Regions from separate parts of the Kribbella sp. NPDC043289 genome, predicted to be linked through region 2. Evidence: riboswitches for the same ligand, from Rfam matches in the RefSeq annotation. Region 2 holds a riboswitch; each other region holds the start of a gene.
What was found. Region 2 has a riboswitch for glycine ahead of gcvT (glycine cleavage system aminomethyltransferase GcvT). Riboswitches for the same ligand answer to the same signal wherever they lie in the genome.
Positions count from the first base shown of each region.

Region 1: linked by a shared signal. The riboswitch ahead of gcvP (aminomethyl-transferring glycine dehydrogenase) and the one ahead of gcvT (glycine cleavage system aminomethyltransferase GcvT) in region 2 are both predicted to bind glycine.
Region 3: linked by a shared signal. The riboswitch ahead of AC0662_RS32745 (L-serine ammonia-lyase) and the one ahead of gcvT (glycine cleavage system aminomethyltransferase GcvT) in region 2 are both predicted to bind glycine.

Region 1 covers NZ_JBWKCB010000001.1:2,218,108-2,223,370, forward strand. The annotation lists gene gcvP (aminomethyl-transferring glycine dehydrogenase) at 1-1,185, opposite strand, end outside; glycine riboswitch at 1,270-1,357, opposite strand; gene AC0662_RS10525 (dihydrodipicolinate synthase family protein) at 1,373-2,266, opposite strand; gene AC0662_RS10530 (MerR family transcriptional regulator) at 2,290-2,958, opposite strand; gene AC0662_RS10535 (bifunctional nuclease family protein) at 3,133-3,627, opposite strand; gene ftsR (transcriptional regulator FtsR) at 3,713-4,408, opposite strand; gene AC0662_RS10545 (FHA domain-containing protein) at 4,395-4,937, opposite strand; gene gcvH (glycine cleavage system protein GcvH) at 5,077-5,263, opposite strand, start outside.
Region 2 covers NZ_JBWKCB010000002.1:354,178-359,440, reverse strand. The annotation lists gene AC0662_RS13560 (extracellular solute-binding protein) at 1-425, opposite strand, end outside; gene AC0662_RS13555 (sulfatase-like hydrolase/transferase) at 422-1,891, opposite strand; gene AC0662_RS13550 (hypothetical protein) at 2,004-2,195, shown strand; gene AC0662_RS13545 (aspartate/glutamate racemase family protein) at 2,230-2,871, opposite strand; glycine riboswitch at 3,104-3,201, shown strand; glycine riboswitch at 3,202-3,301, shown strand; gene gcvT (glycine cleavage system aminomethyltransferase GcvT) at 3,354-4,442, shown strand; gene gcvH (glycine cleavage system protein GcvH) at 4,457-4,831, shown strand; gene glyA (serine hydroxymethyltransferase) at 4,833-5,263, shown strand, end outside.
Region 3 covers NZ_JBWKCB010000006.1:422,199-427,461, forward strand. The annotation lists gene AC0662_RS32740 (SDR family NAD(P)-dependent oxidoreductase) at 1-107, shown strand, start outside; gene AC0662_RS32745 (L-serine ammonia-lyase) at 108-1,481, opposite strand; glycine riboswitch at 1,561-1,653, opposite strand; gene AC0662_RS32750 (DUF3817 domain-containing protein) at 1,651-2,004, opposite strand; gene AC0662_RS32755 (alpha/beta fold hydrolase) at 2,102-3,529, shown strand; gene AC0662_RS32760 (hypothetical protein) at 3,540-3,767, opposite strand; gene AC0662_RS32765 (aminopeptidase P family protein) at 3,962-5,263, opposite strand, start outside.

The DNA.
Region 1 (5,263 bases), on a different contig from region 2:
CTGCCCCGGGACCCGGGCGAGCACGGTGTCGAAGAAGTCGTCGTGAACGACCTCGATACCGCTCGCGCGCAGCGAGGCGGCGAGCTTGCCGGCGTACGAGTGCACGCGCTCGGCGATCGCGCGCAGACCTTCCGGACCGTGGTAGACGGCGTACATCGACGCGACCACGGCGAGCAGGACCTGCGCCGTACAGATGTTGGACGTCGCCTTCTCGCGGCGGATGTGCTGCTCGCGGGTCTGCAGCGCCAGCCGGTACGCCGGGGCGCCGTCGGAGTCGACCGAGACGCCGACCAGGCGACCGGGCAACGACCGCTCGAGACCGGACCGCACCGACATGAAGCCGGCGTGCGGACCACCGTAGAACAGCGGTACGCCGAAGCGCTGGGAGGAACCGATGACGATGTCGGCGCCGGCCTCACCCGGTGCCTCGAGCAACGTCAGCGCGAGCAGGTCGGAGGCCACGGCCACCAACGTGTCGCGCCCGTGCGCCGCCTCGATCAGCGGCTTCAGGTCGCGGACCGCGCCGTCGGACCCCGGGTACTGCACGAGGAGACCGAAGAAGTCACCCTCGGGCAGACCGTCGGTGGTGTCGGCGACGACGACCTCGATGCCGAGCGCCTCGGCCCGGGTCTGGACGACGGCGATGGTCTGCGCGAAGCAGTCCGCGTCGACCAGGAAACGGTCGGACTTGCTCTTCTTGTTCGACCGGTGCGCCAGCGTCATCGCCTCGGCGGCGGCGGTGCCCTCGTCGAGCAGCGACGCGTTCGCGGTCGGCAGACCGGTCAGGTCGGAGACCACGGTCTGGAAGTTCAGCAGCGCCTCGAGCCGGCCCTGGGAGATCTCCGGCTGGTACGGCGTGTACGCGGTGTACCAGGCCGGGTTCTCGACCAGGCGGCGGACGATCACCGACGGCGTGAAGGTGCCGTAGTACCCCTGGCCGATCATCGAGGTGGCGACGTTGTTGCGGGCCGCGAGCTGGCGGAGTTCGGTGAGCGCGTCGACCTCGGAGGCCGGTTCGGGCAGTCGCAGCGCTTCGGCGGATCGGATCGAGGCGGGGACCGCGGCGTCGACGAGCGCGTCCACGTCGTCGTACCCGAGAAGCTGGACCATCCGCGTGATCTCGTCCGGGCGCGGACCGATGTGACGGTCGGCGAAAGTCGCCGAGAGGTGGGGTGAGTTGTTCATCTAGAGGCTCCGTTGCTGACAGTGCTTCCGGTCGCCTCCCCCTCTGTCACACCCTGCTGTGCAGGCAGTACGCTTCAGAGTCGCCTGTGACACTCGGTCCATGGGCCTGAGAGGTTCCGGGGAGGAATTGCCCCTTCGGCGCCCGAACACGGGTCTCTCCCGAGTGTTGTGTACGGCTGTCCCGAGGCTACCAGGAATTGTCGAACAGTTCGGGCAGCAGTCGACGGGCGTCCGGCCGCGCGGCCGCGACCTGCTCCGGTGTCGCCGATTCCATCGGCCACCGCACCCGGGTACCGACGTCGGCCCAGTCCCCCACCGCGGCCAGGAACTTGTCCAGCGCCGGGTTGGCCAGCCCCGCCTTCTGCAGCGGTACGACGTGCTTCGCGAAGAACTCGCCGATCCGACGCTCGACGTCCAGGTCTGTCGCGTACTTCACGGCACCGTTCGGTGAGAGGGCCGCGACGTTGGAGTAGCTACCGTGCGCACCGAGTGACGACATACTCGCGAGGAAGTGCCCGGGCACGAAGATCGCCAGACCGGACTTCGTTGCCTCGTCGAACCACGCCTTGTCACCGCCGGCGGTCTTCAGGCCGATGAGACTCGGCACCGCCGCGGCCAGGTCGGCGAGCTGGCGTGGACCGACCTGCGTCTTCGCGTGCGGCGGGTTGTAGAGCACGAGCGGGACACCGGCGGCAGCGTCAGCGGTCCGGTGCAGGAAGTCGAGGACCTCGCGCGGGTTCAGCGGGAGCCAGTCCGGGACGATGATCTGGATCGCGCCCGGCTCCAGCGTCGCCGCCCGCCGGACGCGCGCAAGCTGGAGCTGCGCCGACGGGTGACTGGCGCCGATCTGGAACGGCTTGCCGGCCGCGGCCAGGATCGTGCTGACCTGGTCGAACTCGTCCTCGGTGAGGGTCTGGAACTCCCCCGCCGTCCCGTGCGCGTAGAGCCCGTCGACAGCAGTCGCGCCCAGAGTCCGAGCTTGCGACTCCAGGCGGGCGAAGTCGATCGAGTCGTCCGCGGTCAGCGGTAACAACAAGGTCGCCCACACACCGCGCAGCGAGTTGGCGGTGAGTGGGCGCACAGGAAGGGCGGAAAAGGGCCGGGTCAGCCGGTCATGCGGGCGCGGCGGCGGGCGGCGAGCTCATCGCCCGCGTGGCCGTCCTCGTCCGACTCGTCGTGACCGTCGGCACGCTCGGTGGGCAGCTCGGACAGCGAACCCTCGACCTCACGCCAGACGCCACCGAGGGCGATACCGAACACGCCCTGGCCGCCGGCCAGCAGATCGATCACCTCGTCGGGCGAGGTACACATGTACACCGACGCGCCGTCGCTCATCAGCGTGATCTGGGTCAGGTCGTCGAAGCCGCGCTTGCTCAGGTGGGCGATCGCGGTCCGGATCTGCTGCAGCGAGATCCCGGCGTCCAGCAGCCGCTTGATCACCTTCAGCAACAGCACGTCCCGGAACCCGTACAGCCGTTGCGTACCGGAGCCGGTCGCGGGGCGCACGGACGGGGACACCAGGCCGGTGCGGGCCCAGTAGTCGAGCTGCCGGTACGTGATCCCGGCCGCAGCGCAGGCCGTCGGCCCCCGGAACCCGACGTCCTCCGGCATCGGCCGCAGGTCGTCGTCGAACAGCAGACCCTGAACGCCGGCAGTGGCAGTGGCCTCCGCCACGGCCTCGGCGTGCGCGTCGGACGCCGACTGCGCCGTCAGATCTGTGTCGCCGGTGCGTGTCACGCCTGAGCCTCCCTGATACCGATTAGAACGAGCCATCTGCGTGGAGTGACAACACTCCACGACTCCTTCACGGTAAGCCGCGGCCTGAACCGGGTCAACGACAACCGCGTCGAGCCGGGAGCGTGTCGCGACTGCAGCACGAATCGTTACCTAGTCGCTCTTGTATCAGAACGAGCACATCGGCGGGTCGCAGTTGACTCCGGACCCGGATCAACTCTTGTCGAAGTCCTCCGGGGTCACCTGGTCCAGGAACTCCCGGAACCGCTCGACCTCCTCTTCCTCCTCCACCTCGTCGGTACCGGACGTCTCGCTCTCCGGCACCGGAATACCGGCCTCGGCGAGGATCTCCTCGGTGCAGAACACCGGTGTCCCGGTCCGCAGCGCCAGCGCGATCGAGTCCGACGGCCGCGCGGAGATCTCGGTCTTGTCGTCGAAGACCAGGATCGCCTCGAACACGCCGTCGGTCAGGTTCACGATCCGGACCTGGCTGAGGGTGTGGCCGAGCACCCGGATGGTCTCGGCGAACAGGTCGTGGGTCAGCGGCCGTGGCGGCTCCATGCCCTGCTGCGCGAACGCGATCGCGCTCGCCTCGGCGGCACCGATCCAGATCGGCAGGTACCGCTCACCTCCGACCTCTCGCAACAGCACGATCGGCTGACTCGAGGGCATCTCCACCCGGACTCCGACCACGTCGACTTCGCGCACACCTTCAGCCTACTCCGCAGTCAATGCACCAGCAGTCCCACGGGGTGCGCCACGGTCGGCGTCACGGTCAGGGTCCCGGGGTGGATCAGCGCGGCAGGCGGGAGCGGACCAGCGCCGTATGGAGACGGACGGTGAGCGCCGCCAGCTCGGCGGTCTGCTCGGTCCGCCGGGGCCCGGTGACCTGCTCGATCAGGCCGACCTCCCGATCGGCCGCCGTACGGAACGCGCGCAGGTGCCGTGGTTCGAGACCGTACGCCGCGAGCTCGGCGGCGACCTGGGCGATCACGATGGCGTCGCCGGCGTAGTGGTTGCCGCTGGCCACCACCAGGCCGTGGCTCTCCAACTCGGCGAGCAGCTCGGCGGACACGCCCGCGGCGGTCCGCAGCTCGTCGCGGGTCATCCGCAGCTCGGTGCCCGCGGCACCGAAGTCGTCCGCGACCGGCTGACCGGGAGGCTGCGGCGACGAGCTCGGCGCGACCGGTGGACCCGCGGCGGCCGGACGCAGGCCGCGGTCGATCGCGCCGAGATACTCCTTGATCACTTTCAGCGGCAGGTACTGGTCGCGTTGCGCGGTCAGCACGTACCGCAACCGCTCGACGTCGCCGACGCTGAACTTGCGGTAGCCCGACGCCGTCCGGGCCGGCGTCACCAGCCCTTCGGCCTCCAGGAACCGGATCTTGGAGATCGTGACGTCGGCGAAGTCGGCCTGCAGCAGCTGCAGTACCTCTCCGATGCCGCGGCCGTCCACGGGCCCGTCGGCGGTGGGATCAGGCTTGGCCACTGGCGTAGTACACCAACCGGTACTTACCGATCTGGACCTCGTCGCCGTTGTTCAGCTGGACCTCGTCGATCCGGTCCCGGTTCACGTAGGTGCCGTTCAGGCTGCCGACGTCGCGGACCTTCACGCCGTACGGGTCCCGGCGGAACTCGGCGTGCCGGCGCGACACCGTCACGTCGTCCAGGAAGATGTCGCTGTCCGGGTGCCGGCCGGCGGTGACCACGTCGACGTCGAGCAGGAACCGGCTGCCCGCGTTCGGGCCGCGCTGGACGATCAGCAGGGCGGACCCGGCCGGCAGCGCGCCGACGGCGGCCTCGTCGTCGGCCGACAGCGGCTCACCGGTACGCTCCGGCTCCGGCTCGGCACCGATCGGGGTCAGCATCGCGGTGTCGGTGACACCAGGCGTCTGCTGAGGCTGGGGGTTCGCCGGGGCTGCCGCCGGGCGGTCCGCGCCAGGCAGCATCGCTCCGCACTGCGAGCAGAACCTGCTGCCCTCGGAGTTCTCGTGCCCGCACTGGTTGCAGAACGGCATGCTGTGATCCTCCCGATCGCCGGCGGTCCGGCGACGTTTTCGATAGACCCCGTATGAACAGTGTGACGTGGTGAAACAAGATGAGGGGACCTCAACCCTCGACCAGCGGTTGAGGTCCGGTAACGCTATCAGCTGGCTGTCAGCTCTGGTCGAGCTGTCCCTTGTAGGCCTCGGCGTCCATCAGCGCCGCGACCTCGGCCGCGTCCTCGACGTCGATGTCGAGCAGCCAGCCCTCGCCGTACGGGTCGCTGTTCACCAAGTCCGGCTGGTCGGCGAGCGCCTCGTTGACCGCGGTCACGGTGCCGTTCACCGGGGCGAACAGGTCG
Region 2 (5,263 bases):
CTGATCGAGCTCTGCCCGATGCCATAGCTCTTGCCGTCGACGACACCGCTGTCCGCCACGTCTTTGTCGAGACCCGACGTGTCGATCCCCAGCGAACCGAGGTCCTTCAACGCACTCCGGCCGGCATAGTCACTGAAGTAGCTCATCGACATCCGGAGTACGTCGGGGGCGTTGTTTCCGGACGTCTGCGTGGCGAGCTTGTCCCAGTAGTCGTCGAACGGGGCACTTTCCGCGGTGTACTCCGCGCCGCCGTTCGACTTCCACGCGGCGAGGGCCGTGTTGATGGCCTTGGTCACCGGGTCCGGGCCGTACCAGGAAACTCGCATCGGACCGGACTTTCCGGAGGAGCAGCCGGGGATCATCGTCGCGGCGGTGGCGGCGGCGCCGAGCCCGAGCAGGGTGCGGCGGCTGAAGGTGGGGGTCATCGGGGTTCTCCTTGGGTGGCCGTCCAGCGCCAGTTGTGGGCCAGGCGGAGCGGGACGTAGTTGCCGTTCGGGAGGTCGTCGGTGAGCCGGGCCTGCCAGCGGGTGAGCTGGTGCAGCAGCCGGGCCCGGACGGCCAGGTGACGCTCGTCGTCGAAGAGGTTGTCGAGCTCGACCGGGTCGTTCTCCAGGTCGTACAGCTCGCCGGCGAGATCCGCGTGCACGATGAGCTTCCAGCGGCCGCTCCGCAGCATCCGCGCGGCGCCGGACTGGGTGACCGTGTTGAGTTCGTCGAACGTCCGGCCCTCGTACGCGAAGTGCAGCGGTGGCCGCGCCGTCACGTCGTACGCGCGACCGCCGAAACCTTGCTCGGCGATGACGCTGGCGAACTCCTCCTCGGGTGCTGGTTCCCCCTGGGCGAGCGGGAGCAGGCTGCGGCCCTGGACGCCATCGGGGATGGGTGCGCCGACGGCTTCACAGACGGTCGGGAGTACGTCGACGATCGAGACCGGTTCGTCGCGCTGCTGCACGGCGACGCCGTCGCCGGCGAGGACGAACGGGATCCGCATCAGGAACTCGGACAGGCCGGCGCCCTTGCGTTGCAGGCCGTACTCGCCGACGTAGTCACCGTGGTCGGCCAGCACGATCGTCAGGCGCGGTCGTTGCCGCTGCGCGAGACCGTCGTGCAGGCGGCGAATCTGGTCGTCGAGGAGCCGCAACATCCCGAGATAGTTGGCGGTGTAGCGGCGCCAGTTGTCGTCGTACCCCGGCCGTTTTTCCTCCTGGAGTTTCCGCAACCAGGCGTACGTTCCGCCTTTTTGCTCGGCCGCTTCGGGACCGGTCGATCGTTGCGGAACGTCTTCCGGTGCGACGAGGTCGAAGTACGGCTGCGGGACCTGGTACGGGTTGTGCGGCTCGGGATACGAGACCCAGAACAGACCGGGCTGATCCGGGTCGGCGTCGTCGATCGCCTTCAGCGCGTCGGACGTGATCCGGTACGGGAGCTGGCAGGTCACGTCGTACGGCGTCGGCTCGTCGGAAACACCGTGATCGAGCTGCGCGAGCCACTCGTCGAACGCTTTCTCGTCCGCGCTGCGCTCGGGGCCCTGGGTGTGGAAATAGGGGCCGGCGTAGGTGTCGAAGTCCCCGTCACCGCGGTGCATGTGCGGCTTTCCGGCGAAGTGCAGCTGGTAGTCCGCGCCCCGCAGTACGTCGAGCAGGTCCTGCTGGAAGGCGGCGTACTGCGCGTTGCTGTTCTGGCGGACCTGGTGGGCGCTCGGAAACCGTCCGGTGAGCAGACTCGTCCGCGCCGGAACGCACGCCGGGGCGGCCGTGTACGCGTTCCGGAAATCCGTTCCGCGGTCCGCCAGCCCGTCGACGAAGGGCATGGTGTCCACCGGATACCCACTCCGCCGGGTCAGCCCCACGCGCTGCTGATCGGTCATCACGATGACGATGTCGGGACGCATCGACCTACTCTCTGCTCGGGTTTTACAGCGCTGTAATACAGCGCTGTAAACCATGCCGCAGGGTCCGCGTGGTCGTCAAGAGGTGACCGGGCGGCCCGCTACCATCGCCCTCGTGATGTTCGAGCCGATGAGCCGCCGCCTGGCCGTGTCCTTCGCCGTCACCGGGCTGATCCTGTTCGTCGCCGGCCTTCTGGTGCGCCCGACGAACATCACCGTCGCGGTGGTGCTCTTCCTGCTGGCCGTCGGCCTCCTCGGCCTAGGCGCCTACGGAGCCCTCGAACGCCTCGTCAGCCGCCGCCGCTAACAGCGTCGTTCTCCTAGCGCGGGACCGTTTCCGGTCAGTGCGCAAGTGTTTCCGCGAGCCGGCGTACCCCTCGGTCGGGGCTGGTGAGGACCGGGACGGAGAGGTCCAGCCCTTCGGCCGCCGATGCCATGGATGCCTGCGCCAGCACCACCACGTCGCCATCGGCCGCCTGGATGGCAGCAGCAACCAGCGCATCGTGACGGGCACGATCTCCAGCAACGGCAGCCTCGAACGCGCCGGGCACAACAACTTCAGTGATCTCGACGTCCTGATCCAGGAGCTGCGCACGCTCACGCAGCAGCGCGGCCGTCGGCTGGACGGTGGTCGGCAGCGTCGCGATCACCGTCACACGCTTTCCGGCACGCACCGCCTCGTCCGCCATCGCCTCGTCGACGCGGTACACCGGTACGCCGATGCGGTCGGCGAGCGGAGCGGCGTACTGCGAGATCGACGAGCAGGTGAAGAGCACGGCCTCCGCGCCGGCCGCGACGGCCGCGTCACCGAGGTCGGCCAGCCGCTGGGCGACCTGCTCCGCCGCGGCACCGCGTCCGAGGTCGGCGACGATCTTGTCGTCGAGCAGGTTCTGCACCTCGACGCCCGGCAGGTGCTCCGCGGCCAGCGTCGCGAACGTCGGGATCACCACGGCCCCGGTGTGCAGGAAAGCGATCCGCGTCATCCGACGATCCTCACGTTTCAATGCGTGATACCGCTGTGGTGGCGACATCAACGGCGCTGCTTCGGAACCCAAGATTGACACGTTTCAGAACACCGGGTCAACGCCACGCGTGTCGCGCAGGAAACACCCTCCTCGAGCGTTTCCGGCGCGTTCCGGAACGGGTTTCGCGATCGTTTGACCTCGGGTGGCGGTCCGGCATACGGTCGGTCGCACAATTGCACATCGTGCCGTTCGAACCGGGGCGGAAGAGTTCCCTGCCCGACCAAGGCAGGGGCGCCGGAGGAGCAACTCTCCCCAGAAACTCTCAGGCCCAGTCACCGCTCCGGATGAGGCAACCTCTGGAAAGTCAGGACCGTCGTGTCCTGCACCCACGGTGCAAGCCGCACACTCTGCGGTGAAGCTCTCAGGTACCGATGACAGAGCGGGGAGGTCACCCAACCGGTGGTGCCACTGCGTGGCGCCGGAAGCCAGGGAGCCTCCTCATCGTGTCCCGACACACGCCGCTGTACGCCGTGCACCAAGAGCTCGGCGCGAGTTTCACCGACTTCGCGGGCTGGTCCATGCCGGTCCGCTACACCTCCGACGTCGCCGAGCACCACGCCGTCCGCACCACGTCCGGCTTGTTCGACCTCAGCCACATGGGCGAGCTCGAACTGACCGGTCCACAGGCCGGCCATGCGCTCGACTACGCGCTCGTCGGGCACCCTTCGAAGATCGCCGTCGGCCGCGCCCGCTACTCGATGCTCTGCACCGAGTCCGGCGGCATCGTCGACGACCTCGTCGTCTACCGCCTCGCCGACGAACACTTCCTGGTCGTCGCGAACGCCGGCAACGTCCCGGCTGTCCACGCGGCGCTCCAGGAACGCACCAAGTCGTACGACTGCCAGTTACGGAACACGTCCGACGACTGGGCGCTGCTCGCGGTCCAGGGTCCGGATTCGGAAAACGTTGTCGGAACGCTCACGGAACTCCCGGTCCAGCAACTGAAGTACTACGCCATCACCGCCGGCACCGTTGCCGGGCGCAACGTGTTGCTCGCCCGCACCGGGTACACCGGCGAGGACGGCTTCGAGATCTACTGCCGCCCGACGGACGCGCAGCGGGTCTGGACCACGATCAGCGCCGTACCCAGCGGGCCGCGACCGGCCGGACTCGCGTGCCGGGACACGCTCCGGCTCGAAGCGGGGATGCCGCTGTACGGCCAGGAGCTGAGCACCGCGACCACGCCGTTCGAGGCCGGACTCGGCCGGATCGTCGCCTTCGGCAAAGAAAACGGTTTCGTCGGCCGGGACGCACTCGCCCAGCGCCGCGACGACGGCTCCACGCAGATCCTGGTCGGCCTGGTGTCCGACTCGCGCCGCTCACCACGAGCCGGGTACGCCGTACTCGATCCAAGCGGTGAACCCGTCGGCACGATCACCAGCGGCGCGCCGTCGCCGACCCTGCGCCGCCCGATCGCGATGGCCTACGTCCGCCCCGGTCTGGAGCAGCCCGGAACCCCGTTGCTCGTCGACATCCGCGGCCGGCACGAGCCGGTCGAGGTCGTCACCCTGCCGTTCTACCGCCGCTGACCCCAGGAGCCACCATGCCTGTCCCGACCGACCTGAAGTACACCGCCGACCACGAATGGCTGACGCTCGACGGCGACACCGCGACCGTCGGCATCACCGCGTTCGCCGCCGACGCGCTCGGCGACGTCGTGTACGTCGACCTGCCGATCGTCGGCGCCACTGTCCGGGCCGGCGCGCCCTGCGGCGAGATCGAGTCCACGAAGTCGGTGAGCGATCTGAACGCCCCGGCCGACGGCGAGGTCGTCGAGATCAACCACGAGGTGATCGCCGACCCGTCCGTCCTGAACACCGACCCGTTCCAGGCCGGCTGGCTCTTCCGCCTGAAGGTCTCGGGGACGCCGGACCTCCTCGACGCGACCGCCTACGAAGCGCTGACGGGCGGTGCCTGACATGAGCCTGCTGGACCAGCACCTCGCGGACGCCGATCCCGAGGTACACGCCGCGATCCAGGCCGAGCTCGGCCGCCAGCGCGACACCCTCGAACTCATCGCCAGCGAGAACTTCGCGCCGATCGCCGTGATGCAGGCGCAGGGGTCGGTCCTCACCAACAAGTACGCCGAGGGCTACCCCGGCCGCCGGTACTACGGCGGTTGCGAGCACGTCGACGTCATCGAGCAGCTCGCGATCGATCGCGTGAAGGGTCTGTTCGGCGCCGGTTTCGCCAACGTCCAGCCGCACTCGGGCGCCCAGGCGAACGCCGCGGCCATGGCCGCGCTGCTCGAGCCCGGGGACACCATCCTCGGCCTCGACCTCGCCCACGGCGGCCACCTCACGCACGGAATGCGGCTGAACTTCAGCGGAAAGCTGTACGACGTCGTTTC
Region 3 (5,263 bases), on a different contig from region 2:
ACCAGACCGTCGAGGAAGGCGCCGAGATCATCGTGCGGCTGGCGACGATCGACCAGGACGGCCCGACCGCGGAGTACCTGAGCATCCACGGCACCGTTCCGTGGTGATCAACACTCGATGACGTTGACGGCGAGGCCGCCGCGCGAGGTCTCCTTGTACTTGATCTTCATGTCGGCGCCGGTCTCGCGCATCGTCTTGATCACCTTGTCCAGGGTGACCACATGGACGCCATCGCCGTGCATCGCCATCCGGGCCGCGTTGATCGCCTTCACCGACGCCATCGCGTTCCGCTCGATGCACGGGATCTGGACCAGGCCGCCGACCGGGTCGCAGGTCAGGCCGAGGTTGTGCTCCATCGCGATCTCGGCGGCGTTCTCGACCTGCTGCGGCGTCCCACCGAGCACCTCGCAGAGGCCGGCCGCCGCCATCGAGCAGGCCGAGCCGACCTCGCCCTGACAGCCGACCTCGGCGCCGGAGATCGACGCGTTCTCCTTGTACAGCACGCCGATCGCGCCGGCGGCCAGCAGGAACCGGACCGCTCCGTCGTCGGTCGACCCCGGCACGAACCGCCGGTAATAGTGCAGGACGGCGGGAATGATGCCGGCGGCACCGTTCGTCGGGGCGGTGACGATGCGGCCGCCGGACGCGTTCTGCTCGTTGACCGCCAGCGCGAACAGGTTCACCCAGTCCATCACCTTCAACGGATCGACGGACCAGGGGTCGGCATTCAGCCGGCGGTGCAGGGAGTGTGCGCGGCGCGGCACCTTCAGCCCGCCGGGCAGGATGCCCTCGGTCTCGCAGCCCTCACGGACACAGTCCTGCATGACCTGCCAGATGTGCAGCAGGCCGTCGCGGATCTCGTCCTCGGTGCGCCAGGCGAGCTCGTTCGCGAGCATCACCTCGCTGATCGTCAGCTGCGACTCCCGGCACCGGTCGAGCAACTCCGCGCCGGTGGTGAACGGGTACTTCAGCGGGGTGGTGTCCGGGACGATCCGGTCCCCGGCCGCGGCGGTCTCGTCGACCACGAAGCCACCACCGACCGAGTAGTAGGTGCGCTCCCGCAGTACGGCGCCGGTGGTGTCCCGGGCGACGAACATCATCCCGTTCGGGTGGTACGGCAGGGCCTTGCGGCGGTGCATCACCAGGTCGGTGTTCTCGTCGAACGCGATCTCGTGGGTCCCGGCCAGCAGGATCCGGCCGCGCTCGTGAATGGTCTCGACGCGGGCGTCGACCGAATGCGTGACGACGGTCTCCGGGTCGGCACCCTCGAGACCGAGCAGGACGGCCTTGTTGCTGCCGTGGCCGTGCCCGGTGGCGCCGAGCGAGCCGAACAGCTGCGCCTCGACGGTCGTCGTCGCGGCCAGCAGACCGTCGGCGGCGAGGCCGAGCGCGAACGTGCGGGCCGCTCGCATCGGTCCCACGGTGTGGGAACTCGACGGGCCGATCCCGATACTGAACAGGTCGAAGACGCTGATCGCCATTGTGTGGAGGTCCCTTCCGGTCGTCGTTGACCGAGTGGTGTCCTCCCCGCTCTGTCAGGCTGATGCCCTCCAGAGGTGCCTCGCCCGTACGGTGAAGGTGCCTGAGAGATTCTTGGGGAGAGTTGCTCCTACGGCGCCCGGATCAGGTCCGGGTCTCTCCCGCACGGGTTCATGCGGCTGTTGAGTTAGCTTCCGCTGTGGACGGTACGGCGGTCTCACGCCCGGCGTCAATCCGGCCCGTGCGCACTGCCCAGAGTTCGAAGAACCAGGTGAACAGCGGCGGAACACTGGCGGCAAGCGCGGCCAGCGTGACCGGCCAGGACCAGCGCAATGGGCCGCGGACCGCGAGCACGGTGATCACGTAGGCGACGAAGATGCCGCCGTGGATCGGGCCGAAGATCTTGACCCCGATCTCGTTGTCGGACAGCACGTACTTGAACAGCATCCCGATCAGCAGTCCGGTCCACGAGAGCGCCTCGGCGATCGCCACGACCCGGAACCACTGCGCATGTTTGGTACTCATCAATGCCCGACCCTAACAAGCCCCCCAAGCCGGGTTCGGGGTCCTGCGGGGCTGCTCCCCGATGCCGCAAGCAAGCGATTGCCGAAGGATCGTCGGCATGGTTCTCATCCAACGCGCCGTCATCGGCGCTGCACTCTTCGGCGTCGCGGCCGCCGGACTGCCAACACTGACAACACTGCCCGCAACCGCCGCACCACCGAGCACGGTGCAGTGGTCCGACTGCAAACCCGAGGGTAAGGACGATCCCGCCGCAGTGCAGGGCTCGCAGTGCGCGACGCTCCAGTTGCCGGTCGACTGGCGAAACCCCGGCGGTCCGACGTTCGACTTCGCGATCGCCCGCCGTACGGCGAAGACGCCCGGCGAGCGCGTCGGCGTCCTGGTGTTCGGGCCGGGTGGTCCCGGCGACTCCGGCGTCGACCGGATCAAGACCGGGATCAGCCGGTTCAGCACCGACCTGCAGGACCGCTTCGACATCGTCAGCTTCGACCCGCGCGGCGTGGCCCGCAGCAACCCGGTGAAGTGCTCGGCGGACCTCGTCGCGAAGCAACCCTCACCGATCATCAAGAGCGCGGCCGAGTTCAGTACGACGCTCACGTACAACCGCCAGCTCGCCACGGACTGTCGTGAACACACCGGCCCGGTCTACGACCACCTGGACACCTGGCAGACGGTCCGCGACGTGGACGCGGTCCGCCGGGCGCTCGGCGAGTCCACGATCTCGTTCCACGGCAGCTCGTACGGCACGTTGCTCGGAGGGCAGTACGCCGAGACGTACCCGGACCGCGTGCGCGCGATGGTGCTGGAGAGCACGATCGACCACGCCACGGCCACGACCCGAGGATTCATCGACGACCAGGCCGCCGCGGCGCAGGACTCGTTCGACGAGTTCGTGAAGTGGTGCGACGCGACAACGAGCTGTGCACTGCACGGTCGCGACGTCCGCGCGCTGTGGGCCGACCTGCTCGCCAAGTCGGCTGATCCGTTCAAGCTCAGCTACTCCGTGTTCAAGTTGCTGTACGCGCCGCAGTGGTCCGCGCTCGCCGACACGCTCGCCGCCGGTGCGCCCGCGAAGACAGCCGCCGCGACCGGGCTCACGTCGTACCCGCTGGCGGTGTTCTGTCAGGACTGGAACCTGCCGGTGCGCGACTATCGCGAGTACGCCGCCCACCTGCAGCGGGTCGCGCGGAACAACCCGGACATGCGCTACCCGGGTCCGCTGATGGCCGTGTCGATCTGTCTCGGCGCACCGCCCGCGAACAACCCGCAGCACAACCTGAAGGTCCGTGGCCTCAAGACGCCGGTGCTGGTCGCCAACGCGATCCACGACCCGGCGACCGGCTACCCCTGGGCCCAGAGCGTCACGCGCCAACTCGGCCGGTACGGCGTTCTGCTGACCTACGAGGGCTGGGGACACGGCAGCTACTCGAAGAGTCCGTGCATGCAGGGCACGATCGACGACTACCTGATCTCCCGGGAGGTACCGACGCGCGGCAGCACCTGTGCCGCCGTACCGCCGGCGGGGTGACGAGCCGGCGTCAGACCGGAACGCCGATCACGTCGAGGACGCGGTCCAGGTGGTCGCCGCGGACCAGTCGGCCCGCGAGCAGCCGGAGCTTGGCGCAGGCAGTCTCCAGCGCCTGCGCCTGGGTCCGGCAGTTGTCGACGTACCAGAACGGATCGTCCGGTTGCGGATCGTCGGCGTCGTCGATGTCGGCGTACCAGTGCCGGTCTCCGCAGTGCACCACTCGGACTCGAAGATTCATGCTGACTGCTCCCCGTACCCGGGGTTCCTGAGTACCCCGTGGTCCCCAGTCGGGGCCGACTCGGCCGGGCGCGTGGTCCGCGGCCCCCCACATGCCACGCGCCGGGCCGAGTGCGACCCTCCCCCGCCTGTTACATCGTCGAGGCGGCGGCGATTGTTACTGGTGGTGACCAGTAATTTTCGGTAGTTGAGTGGTCACTTACCGAGCTGTGTCCGGGTCCACTGCTCCAGGCCGTCGGTGGTGATCGGCAGGTCCTCGGTGAGGATCTCCAGACGGTCGGAGTGCACGACGACGTTGTCCTCGATCCGGATGCCGATCCCGCGCAGCTCCGGCGGGACGGTCTCGTCGTTCGGGTGGAAGTACAGGCCCGGCTCGACCGCGAGAGCCATCCCGGCCTCGATGGTGCCGGCGAAGTACGCCTCCGGCCGGGACGCGTCGCAGTCGTGGACGTCGAGGCCGATGTAGTGACCGGTCCCGCAGACGATGTACCGGCGGTGCTGCTGCCCGTCCGGGCCGAGCAACTCGTCCATCGAGACGTCCAGCACGCCCCAGTCCCGCAGCCCTTCGGCCAGCACCCGCAGCGCTTCGTACTGGAAGGCGCGGTACGGCGCTCCGACCTTGACCGCCTCGAGTGAGGCCAACTGCGCCTTGTGCACCAGGTCGTGCACCTGGCGCTGCGCCGCGGTGTACTCACCGGTCGCCGGGAAGGTCCGGGTCACGTCGGCGGTGTAGAGCGTGCGGGTCTCGACGCCGGCGTCCAGCAGGATCACGTCGCCCTCGTTCACCGCGCCGTCGTTGCGGACCCAGTGCAGCACCGGCGCGTGCTTGCCAGCGGCAACGATCGACGCGTAGCCGACGCCGTTGCCGGCGGTCCGCGCACGCCGGTCGAAGGTGCCCTGCAGCCAGCGCTCGCCGCCACCGCGGATCGCCTCCGGAAGCTCGCGGGCGACGTCCTCGAACGCGAGCACGCTGGCCGCGACCGCCTCGCGCAGCTGGTCGAGCTCCCAGTCGTCCTTGATCCGACGCAGCTCGGCGAGCGTCTGCCGCAGCGCGTTGCCGTCCGAGGGCGCCGTCCGGACCAAGGCGTCGAGCATCGGCTCGACACCCGGCACCGACAGCATGAACGGGACCGCGCCACGCACCGCCGCAGGCAGTTCCTCGATCGGGCGGCAGGCGATCTGCAACGCGTCCGACCAGTCCTTCAGCCCGGGCACCGGGCCGATCCACAGCTCACCGTCACGCGCGTTCGCGAAGAAGTCCGCCTCGTCCGGCCCGGCGGTCTCCCGCAGGTACAGCGTCGCGTCACCGTCCCCGGAGATCACCAGTACGGCGCCCTCGGCCTGGCAGCCGGTCAGCCACACGAAGTCGCTGTCGGCGCGGAACGCGTAGTCGGTGTCGTTCGACCGGACCGGCGCCCGGCCGGCCGCCAGCGCGATCCGCCGGCCCGGCAGCGCCGCCGCCAGCTTGCGCCGGTGCTCGGCCGCCGCCTCGGCAAG